Linked DNA regions of Acidithiobacillus ferrooxidans ATCC 23270. The protein of the gene in region 1 binds, or shares a complex with, the protein of each later gene. Links are inferred from orthologs where the notes say so. Each region holds a gene or a part of one and is shown in the gene's direction. Other genes may lie near its edges.

The links. Proteins that work in one complex are often made in the same cells at the same time.
Region 2: the proteins of AFE_RS04040 (region 1) and AFE_RS02705 are in contact, whole or in part, in a cryo-EM structure (PDB 8ZAL), measured with the Escherichia coli proteins. The link is inferred for Acidithiobacillus ferrooxidans ATCC 23270 from one-to-one orthologs.

The regions. Positions count from the first base shown.
Region 1 is NC_011761.1:783,646-789,623, reverse strand. What follows is about bases 1,766-4,765. They hold AFE_RS04040 (HlyD family secretion protein), read left to right. Parts: upstream 1,766-2,680; coding sequence 2,681-3,850; downstream 3,851-4,765. Other genes in these bases: AFE_RS04030 (2Fe-2S iron-sulfur cluster-binding protein), read left to right, coding at 4,502-4,765; AFE_RS04035 (globin domain-containing protein), read left to right, coding at 3,977-4,438; AFE_RS04045 (efflux transporter outer membrane subunit), read left to right, coding at 1,766-2,684. In the rest of the region: AFE_RS04050 (DHA2 family efflux MFS transporter permease subunit), read left to right, coding at 1-1,251; more of AFE_RS04045, read left to right, coding at 1,251-1,765; more of AFE_RS04030, read left to right, coding at 4,766-5,485; AFE_RS04025 (NAD(P)/FAD-dependent oxidoreductase), read left to right, coding at 5,567-5,978. UniProt on the Escherichia coli protein: Part of the tripartite efflux system EmrAB-TolC, which confers resistance to antibiotics such as CCCP, FCCP, 2,4-dinitrophenol and nalidixic acid. EmrA is a drug-binding protein that provides a physical link between EmrB and TolC.
Region 2 is NC_011761.1:510,690-515,162, reverse strand. What follows is about bases 1-2,985. They hold AFE_RS02705 (TolC family outer membrane protein), read left to right. Parts: upstream 1-818; coding sequence 819-2,153; downstream 2,154-2,985. Other genes in these bases: amrS (AmmeMemoRadiSam system radical SAM enzyme), read right to left, coding at 2,161-2,985; pabB (aminodeoxychorismate synthase component I), read right to left, coding at 1-653. In the rest of the region: more of amrS, read right to left, coding at 2,986-3,246; amrA (AmmeMemoRadiSam system protein A), read right to left, coding at 3,239-3,847; amrB (AmmeMemoRadiSam system protein B), read right to left, coding at 3,828-4,473. UniProt on the Escherichia coli protein: Outer membrane channel, which is required for the function of several efflux systems such as AcrAB-TolC, AcrEF-TolC, EmrAB-TolC and MacAB-TolC. These systems are involved in export of antibiotics and other toxic compounds from the cell.

The DNA.
Region 1 (5,978 bases):
GCTTCCGCCGTATGCGCCCAGACCAGCAATTACGACTGGTTTTTGGCCGCGCGCATCGTCCAGGGTTATGCGGGCGGATTGACCATTCCCATCTCACTTGGTGTCATCCTGCGCCACTACACGCCACAACGGCGCAATATTGGCCTCACTCTCTGGGGCGTCGCGGCCATCACACCGTTCACCTTGGGGCCGACCATCGGGGGCTGGATCACCGACGCCCTGGGTTGGCGTTGGCTGTTTTACCTCAACATGCCCATTGCCGTCGCGGTCGCCTTGATCAGTGCGATTCTTCTGGTCGGGCGTGAAGCGGACCATCGCCATCCGCCATTAGACTGGCCGGGGCTGATTTTCCTGCTGATCGCCTTGGCAGCGCTGGAGTCTGCACTCAATTCCGGCGAAATCATCAGTTGGTGGCGTTCCAATACCATCATTTTTCTGACGACTATCGGCGCTGCCGCGCTTGTTTTCTTCGCGCTCTGGGAATGGCACAGCGCCCACCCCTTGCTGGAACTGCGCTTTCTGCGGCGCCGTAATTTCCTGATCGGCGCAATCGGCCTATTTATTACTGCCCTCTTTTTTCAGGGCACTATGGCGCTCTATATTGTTGGATTTCAGTTGACCATGGGCTATTCCGCATGGATGGTCGGCCTTTTATTATTGCCCATGGCTATCTTCTCAAAACTTAGTGCCACGCTCACCCAGCGTTTTTTGAATCACATTGATGCGCGCATACTCGGGATGATTTCCCTGCTGGGATTTTCGGCAGGCAGTTTCTGGGTTTCTTCCTACAATCGGACAGCTTCTTTTGATGAATTGCTCTGGCCGCAGATACTTGTGGGCATGTTTCTGGGCGGTCTATTCCCGGCGTTGATCGCCATCGCGCTTTCCGGATTGCGTGGAGCCGCCGAAATGCGTGGCACTGCCTTCTTAAATCTGCTGCGGGTGTCTGGACAGGCCATGGGCATTCCGATAATAGCCACTCTATTCGACAGAAGGATGATTCTTCACGCGCATTTTCTCGCCGAAAACGGCGGAACGATAACATCCATGCTCAACACCTCCGTGAAAAATGCGAGAACATCCGACTACATAACACACCATGCTGCAATGCTCGCTTTCAATGAAATATTTTACATCGCCGCATGGGGATTTCTGATCGTGGCCGGTCTATTATTGTTGGCCAAACGGGTGGTTTTCGCCGAACCGGATGTCCGGGTGCGCCAGGCGCTGGAAGAACTGGTGGAACCCTGATGAAACGCCGCATCGCCCTTATCCTACCGTTGTTGTTGCTCGGCGCCTGCGCACGCCTACCGCCGCACCTCCCCGGCGGCAAAATGGCGCAGAATACGCAAATCAGCGGAACACTGGCATACGTTGACGGCCATAATGGTGTGCTTACGGGTACCTGGCCCGTGTCAAACTGGTGGACTTCGGCACAGCTACCGGCCCTGAACACGTTGATCACCGAAGCGCTGCGCGACAATCCTTCGCTGCAGGTCGCCAGTGCGCGCATTCTGCAAGCCAAAGCGGCTGCGACAGACCAGCATGCCGCCCTTCTCCCGCATTTTTCCGCAGCTGCGTCGGTGACTCAGGAGTACTTTTCCCGGCAAGGCTTGCACGCCCCGTTGAATGGCAAAACCATCACCTATGGTGCTCTCAATCCTCTGGAAATGCGCTATCACCTGGATTTGTGGGGACGGGACAGCGACCGCGTACGCGCCGCCCTGGGGGAAGTACGCGTACACCAGGCGGATTACGCCGAGGCAAAATTATTGCTTTCCACCCAGTTGGCGTGGCACTACCTTTTGCTGGCGGGTGATGTACAACGCCTCCGGCAATTGGTTCGCGCGGAAGCTCTGCACACCTCCTTACTCCACCTGGAACAACAGCGCTGGCATGACGGCCTGAGCGATGCCCGCGCTGTTTATCTGCAGGAAGAGGCGCGCGCAGGGGCACGCCAGTCGGTTGCCGACATGCAGGCAGCCATCGCTCAACAGCGCTATATATTGGCGGCACTGGTCGGACACGGACCCGATTGGGGGCGGGATATTCCGGCAGAGCCGTTGCCCACGCTATCCACGATCACCATGCCCAGGAATTTGCCCCTACGTCTCATTGCGCACCGTCCGGATATAGTCGCTGCGCGCTGGGAAACAGAAGTCGCGGCGCAACAGGTGGGTGCGGCACGCGCAGCCTTTTATCCCGATGTGAATATCGCCCTGTTTGCGGGATGGAACAGTATTCATCTGGGAGATCTGTTCAGTCCCGGCAATCTCGCACATGCCCTTGGCCCAGTCATATCTCTGCCGATTTTCGAAGGAGGGAGATTACGCGCCCAACTGAAAGAGAAAAATGCATCATACATAGCCACGGAAGACCATTATCGCGCCACCATCCTCGGCGCGGTGCGCGAGATTGCCGGTCGGCTGGCCACCTGGCGACAGATACGCCAAAAACTTCGGGCACAACGGCAGATGATTTACGCCGCCGAGCATACCACGGCGCTGGCTGAATCTGCCTTTCATTCCGGCATTACGGATAAAGCAGAAGCCTATGGCGCGCAGATTCAGGAGACGGAAATAAGAAATCAACTGCTGGCCTTAAAGATGCAAAATGCGCAATCCTGGGTATTGCTGCATTCAGCGCTGGGTGGCGGATATACCTCGCGGAAGAATCCCGCATGAGCATGCAGAAGCCCGAACATTCGGGTTCTCCCATCCAACCGGAAAAACGCACCCGGCTGCTGGTGCTCGTTACCCTCATTTTTGTGCTTGCCGGATTGATATGGGCCGCGTGGTGGTTTTTGCGGGGGCAGTACTGGATAGAAACCAACGATGCCTACGTCTCCGGCAATATTACGCCGGTGGATAGCCAGACGGCCGGTACCATCAGCAGGGTACTCGTAGAAAATACCGAATTCGTCCGCGCCGGACAGGTAATGGCTACCCTTCAGGCCCATCGTTCGCAGATCGCCCTACAGCAAGCAGGGGCGCATCTGGCAGCGACGGTCAGGCAGGTACGCAGGGATTTCGCCAAGGTCACCGCGCTGCAACAGACCGTCAGTGCCAAAAACGCCGAACTCCGCAAATTAAACGCCGATTTTATCCGCTATAAGCAGTCCCTGCCGAGTGGCGCTGTTTCCGCCATCCGCCTGGAAGACACGCAAAACGAAATTGCTGCTGCGACAGCACAGGTAGCGGCGGCCCAAGCGGCGCTAAAAGGCACGCAAGCCATCATAGCGGGCACCACCCTGCAAACGAACCCCCTCGTGCGCCAGGCCGCGGCGCAGTTTGAACAGGCCGATATTCAATGGCAACGCCGAGTTGTCCGTGCACCGGTATCGGGTTATGTCGCGGAGCGCACCGTCTACCCCGGACTGATGGTGCACCCAGATCAGCGCCTGTTTTCCGTGGTGCCCCTCAATGATTTGTGGGTCGTAGCCAACGTGAAAGAAACCGCCATGCGGCATGTCCACCCCGGACAATGCGTTCAATTGACCAGTGATTACTATGGCGGCGATGTTCGTTATCACGGCGAAGTCCTGGGACTATTGCCGGGTGCAGGTAGTGCCTTCGGCATCCTGCCGCCGGAGAATGCCACCGGAAATTACATCCATATCGTCGAACGGGTGCCGATACGTATCGCATTATCCGCCGCAGAACTCGCCCAATATCCACTGCGGCCCGGACTCTCCATGGTTGCGGGGATTCACTGGACGCGCTCACAAAAGCATTCTGTGCTCAAGCCGCTCACCACCACGCCGATACGAGGCTATCAAACCCATATATACAATGGAGAGTTGCGGCGTGCCCGGCAACGCGCCGCCGCCGTTATCCGCGATAACGCGTAGAGCGGCGTGACCCAGCCAAACTTGACCGAAATCAAGGAATGCGCACCGGCAACCCGATAAACTGCAAAACGTAGGGCGTTTTTCTGAAGTTAAAATCCATGGTTCAACCGGAAGGAGCAACAACAGATGGCTATCAATATCCAACTCATCCAATCCAGCGGCGCCGCTGTTAAGGACTTAGGCGTTCAGGTTGCCGAGCATTTTTATAACTACATGTTCACCCATTTTCCTGAAGTGCGGAAAATGTTTCCAGGGGACATGTCTGAGCAGCGGGTGCGCCTCTTCAATTCCGTCATTCTGATCGCCACCAATATCGACACCATGGAAGTGCTGGTTCCTTATTTGAAAGAACTCGGTATCGGGCACATCAAATACGATACCCGTCCGGAACATTACCCCATTGTCGGCAAAAGCCTGCTCAATACCCTGAAGCATTTCCTGGGTGCGGCCTGGACGCAGGAAATGGCGGAATCCTGGATCGAGGCTTATAACCTGGCCTCCACCGTTTGCATCGAGGCAGCCTACGAGGCCATGGCCCCTTCCCGCTTCGTCCCGGTGACCATCGACGACGTACCTCCCGCCGTCTGATTGGCACCTTGCCATTGGCGTACCGGTTGCTCAGGTGCGCCATTATTTTGGGGTATGCCCGTTATGGAATATGAAATCTGTCTGGAGCCATCCGGCATCCGTTTTATGGCGGATGAGCACCAAAACATTGTCGAAGCGGCGAAACAACACGGAATTTCCATCAAACATGGCTGTGCCAGTGGTTCCTGTGGTGATTGCAAGGGCACCATTTTGTCCGGCGCCAGCGAACAGGGGCCTTTTATGCCGCTGCTGCTCTTACCCACGGAACGTGCCGCTGGCATGGCCATTCTCTGTAAACTGTATCCACGTAGTGACCTGCGTTTGCATGCCGAAGTAGTTCGGAAAGATACCTGGAAGACCGAGATTACCCAGCTCACACCACTGGCCTGGAATGTGCTGGAGTTACGGCTGCGGCCGGAACGGCCTTACCCCTACCGAACCGGGCAATACGCCCGCATCGCGATACCGGGGCGTCCAGACCAGTGGCGTTCCTATTCCATGGCGACGCCGCCGGGTACCACCGGAGAACTGGTTTTCCATATCCGTGAATTACCCGGCGGCATATTCAGCCAGTGGCTTTTTCATACCGCACAAAGGGGCGATGCATTAATTCTGGGCGCTGCACAGGGCGAATTCGCACTAAGCCCGGACAATGACCGTGATATGCTCTGTATTGCCGCCGGAACCGGTCTGGCCCCCATTGAGGCGATGATCCAGGAAAGTATCGCCTTGGGACGGACCCGGCCTATCCATCTTTTTTACGGCGCCAGGAAACGGGCCGACTTTTATCATCTGGAAGAACTCACCAGATGGTCACAACAATATCCGCACATCACCATCACATCGACACTTTCCGACAGGCAGGATGCCTCTTGGACCGGCGCCCACCGGCTCCTGCCCACGGTTGCCGCCAGCGGCCACTGGAAGGATCATGAAGTATATTTGTGCGGTAGCCCCGGCATGATAGAAGCCGCCATCGACCTGCTGCTCTCCCATGACGTGCGGCATGACCATATTCACTTCGATGCTTTTGCACCTAATGGATGATTGCCCTAAACAGAAAACTTTTTACGCATACCGGCTATAATCATGTAACGCATCCTTCTGAGCTACCTCAAGGGGAATCGCATGAAACGTTATACCTATCTGATAGTCGGTGCGGGGGCCGCGGCCGCCAGTGCGGCGAGTGCCATCCGCAAGCAAGACCCTCAGGGCAGTCTGCTGATGCTGGGCGCAGAAAGTGACCCGCCCTATCAGCGCCCCCCTCTCTCCAAAGGTTTATGGCTGGGTAAAGACAAAGAGGAAGAGATTACCCTGAAGCGCCCGGCCGACTGGGAAACCCTGGGTGTCACATTGGCTTTGGGAGATCCGGTCATTAACCTCGATCCGGAGAGATGCGTAGTGGGAACCAAGGCGGGAAAAACCTTCTTCTATGAGAAACTGCTGCTCGCCACCGGTGGACAGCCCCGCCCGCTGCCCACCCCGCCAGGCCTGGAAAACAGAGTATTTTCCTTACGCTCGCTGGCGGATTACCGGCGCT
Region 2 (4,473 bases), 270 kb from region 1 along the record:
AGATTCACCTGATAGCAGTCGCCGGCCTGGATATAGGCGTGCACCCGGGCAAAAGCTGCGGCATATTCGCTGCGACTCCAGAGCGGCCGTACCGGCCCTCGCGCCTGGAAAGACGGATCGTGGGGGTATACCTTCCCGCAAGCCAGGCGTGGCTGCCACTCCGCGAGTGCCTGCACCATCCGGTCTTCGGGCGCACAAAGCCAAGCCTTACGCCCATGATGGTCGACCAGCAGCGCTGTATCGTAAATACCGAAGGCTGCTTCAGGAAGAGACTGTGCGGGAGGCGGCGGAATACCCTGCCCCGCCAGCCCGAAATCGTAGGCCAGGTAACCCAGCGCCCCGCCCGCAAACGGTAACTCTGCGGGCAGAGAAGCGGCATCGGGGAGCCTTATCACCGACTCGCGCAACGCCTCCCAGAGCGAAAGCGCCGAGCGCCGCGCGGGGCCATCCCCATCGGCAACCCAAAGCTGTTTCGCCTCTTGCCACAGACGCCGGCGCGGCGCCGTCACCAGCATGCTGTAACGCCCCTGCAGCGACACCGTCGCACTACTATCCAGAAAGAAGGACCAGGGTATCGATGCCAGCGGCGCAAACACTGTGGCGGCATCCTCGGGATAGGGCACCGCACATCGGGTCAGAACGGAGTGAGGCATAAGCAGCGCGGAATCCACCGAAACGGGAGCGTCAGCATAAGGGAGAAGCGCCATTTTGCCCATTCCCGGATGCGGCATCGAGGCGCATGACCGCGGGATACTCCCTTGACGGCTGACCGATCGGTCAGTATCTTGTGGACTTACCGTCATAACAGGGTCATTCCCATGCGCGCAGATCGTCTATCCCCACGTCTTTCGCTTCTCATGGTGACATTGATTCTGGGAACGACGCCCGCCTGGGCGGAAAGCCTCGTTGAGGCCTATCAGCAGGCGTACCGGACCGACCCCGTCCTGGCGCAGGCTCGCGCCGAACTGGCGGCTCAGATGCAGGACAAGCCCCTGGCCCGTTCCGCCCTGCTCCCTCATGTGGGTGCCGGTGCTGGGGTTGGCTTCAACACGGCCGACATCACCGGCTTTGGTGCGGAACCCATCAATCGCGCGTACCTCTCGGACAGCTACAGCGTCAATATTACCCAATCCGTTTTTGATGGTCAGGCATGGACGGCGCTCAGGCAGGCCGATACCAAAATTCAGGCCAGCGCAGCGGCGCTCACCTATACCGAGCAACAACTGGCTTTGCAGGTGGCTCAGGCCTACTTCGGCGTACTGGAGGCCCAAGCCCAGAACTACGTTGCCGAAAAACAGAAATCGCTGTTCGAAAGCATTTACAAACAGACGGACGCCGCACTGAAGATCGGCACCGGAGATATCATTGCCGTGCGGGAGGCACAAGCCCGCCTTGATGCCGCCAAAGCCGATCTTATCAAGGCCCGCAACGGGGTCGCCATTGCCCAACGCCGCCTGCAACGGCTCACCCATCATCCCATCGGCGTGCTCGACAACCTGGGGCATTATGTGGCCATGGGGCCTCAGCCCGACGATATGACCAGTTGGGTGCAGAGCGCCGTCAAAGACCAGCCGCTCATGCATCAGGCGGAGGCACAGTTACAAACCGCGCAGGATCAGGTCGAATATAACCGCCGTGCGCGCTGGCCGGTGGTGGATCTTCAGGGTATCGCACAACACTCCCTGGGTAGTCCTTTTCCCGGTATGGCCATCAATCAGGCCGGTGTGAGCCTCAACCTATCCGTACCCTTCTATCAGGGCGGACACACCTCTGCCTCCGTACAGCAGGCACAGGCGCAGACCATTGCCAGTGTTGATCACGTCGCCAATGTCCGCGACGAAGTCACGCTCAATACCCAGACCGCCTTCCTCAATCTGAAGGACAGCGTGGCCCAACTGCACGCCGCCCGGGAGAGCGTCGCCTCGGCCAAGGTTTCCCTGGAAGGTACGCGCAAGGGCTATGAGGTAGGTACCCGCTCCATCATCGACCTGCTGCAAACCGCCACGGACTACATCCGCGCCGAGCAGGACTACAATGTGGCGTTCTATAACCAGATCATAGCGCGCATACAGCTCAAGGCCGCATCCGGCCAGATCAACATGGCGGACCTGGAAGCCATAAATGCCTTGCTGGACAAGGGTGCAAACCCGTAGTCAGCCGTCAGGCCCCGATGCGCAAAGGAATGCGTTTGCGCCCAAAACTCCCCGGCTTGGCCTCGAAATGCCCGGCAATATGGTGCCCGCAGTGCGGGCAATGCCCCTCCGGGGTCAGGTGATAAGACAATATCTGATACCAGTCGCGGACGATCAATGCCGCCCCGCATCCGGGACAAAAAGTGGTATCGCCCTCCTGATCATGCACATTGCCGGTATAGACGTAATGCAAACCCGTCTCCATGGCCACGCGGCGTGCCCGCACCAGGGTATCTGCCGGTGTGGCGGGCACATCCGGCATCCGGTAGTCGGGATGGAAAGCGGAGAAATGCAGCGGTACGTCGGGACCCAGATGCCCCATCATCCACTCCGCCGCTGCACGAATTTCCGCCTCTGAGTCGTTGTGGCCCGGAATAAGCAGCGTGGTAATCTCCAGCCAGGTCCGGGTTTCCTTGACGATATACTCCAGCGTTTCCAGCACCGGGGCCAGATGCGCTCCGGTCAGTTTGAAGTAGAATTCGTCGGTAAAGGCCTTGAGGTCGACATTGGTTGCATCCATTTTGGCGAAAAACTCCGCCCGCGGCTGCGCATGGATATAACCGGCGGTAACAGCAACGGTCTTGATGCCGACGGCATGGCAGGCATCCGCCGTATCCATGGCATATTCGGCAAAAATAACCGGGTCATTATAGGTAAAGGCCACACTTTTGACGTCCAACGACCGGGCGGTTGCCGCGATACCCGCGGGGCTGGCCTGGTCCTGGAGCCGGTCCATCTCGCGGGACTTGGAAATATCCCAGTTCTGGCAGAATTTGCAGGCCAGGTTGCAGCCCGCCGTACCGAAGGAGAGCACACTGCTGCCCGGGTAAAAATGATTCAGGGGTTTTTTCTCGATGGGGTCGATACAAAAACCCGAGGAGCGGCCATAGGTGGTGAGGACCATGGTATTGCCTTCCCGCATCCGCACGAAACAGGCTCCGCGCTGCCCTTCCTGCAGACGACAGTCGCGCGGACAGAGGTCACACTGAATGCGTCCATCGGCAAGTTTGTGCCAGTAGCGGCCCGGATGCGTTATAATCGTTTCCTTATCCATTGCCCTTCCCTTTTGGCGTCTGCTCTTCACTCCATTTTTCCACTGTATACCAATACACTTCCATTTCTCCGGCCCAGAAATCCGCAGGCAAACCAGCCTTGCGTTTGAGCGCCCGCAGGAATTCCCGTGGCTGGGGAAGCTGTTCCCACACCTGGGGAAGGAAGGTGCCACGACGCGCACCATAAGTGAGAACCAACCCATGCCGATGGGGTTCAATCTGCGCCAACAGACTCTCCTCACTGTCAAAATGCATGGCTTGCAGCGAAGAAAGTAATGAAACTTCCACTCGCACCTGTGACCATTCCGACACACCCAGCGGCGGAAAACGCGGGTCCTCGAAGGCTGCCGCCAGGGCGTTGGCGCGCAGGTCTTCAGCGATAGGCCGGTGGGCTTGGAGGCTGCCGATGCAGCCCCGCAAACCCTGTGATCCAGTGAGCGTCACGAAAGTCGCACCGGGCTGCTGCGCCCAGTCCGGCACAGCCGCAAACTCGGCGGGCAAACCCAACGCCCCGGCAATGGTGGCACGAGCCAGACGCAGCAGAGTTTTCCCGGCTTCCGGCGGCATCCCGCCGGTCTTTTCGTCACCTTCCTGTGTGGTCATGGCTCTCTCCGTAAAAAGCGACTGCGGCATAGCCCACCACCGCATCACGCGACCCTGCGGTATCACCCGAGTTACACAGACCCACCAGACGCGGGTGCAAGTGGTGCTTGCGGGCGACCGGGAGAAGGCCGTTGATGGGCGTGGCGCCGCAAGCCTGCTCGTGGTCTATGGGCGTGGGATCGAAGCGCAATATTTCCTCCACCGTATGGTGGTCTATGGCACGGGCTTCAGCGTAAGGATGATAGTGAGAGAGGTCGGAACTGATCACGATGACCGTCTCCTCGCCACCCCAGAGCTTCTCCAGAACCCGTGCCACTTCGTCCGGACGGGCATCTCCCACCACCAGCGGGACGACGCTGACGTCACCCAGCACCTCCTGGATGAAAGGCAATTGTACTTCCAGGGCATGTTCCTGAGCGTGCGCGGCTGGCATTTCCCGGACCTCGGGCAACCCGGCCAGTGCCTCCACCCCCGCCTGATCCACCGCGACAGTACCCAGCGGCGTTTGCATGGCCTGAACACCCGGCAGGGCGAGACCGCGAAATGGCAGACGATGTGCCGGCCCCAGAAGCACCACCCGGCGGATATGCCCACGCCCCTTGGCCAGCAGGGCGTAACCGGAAGCG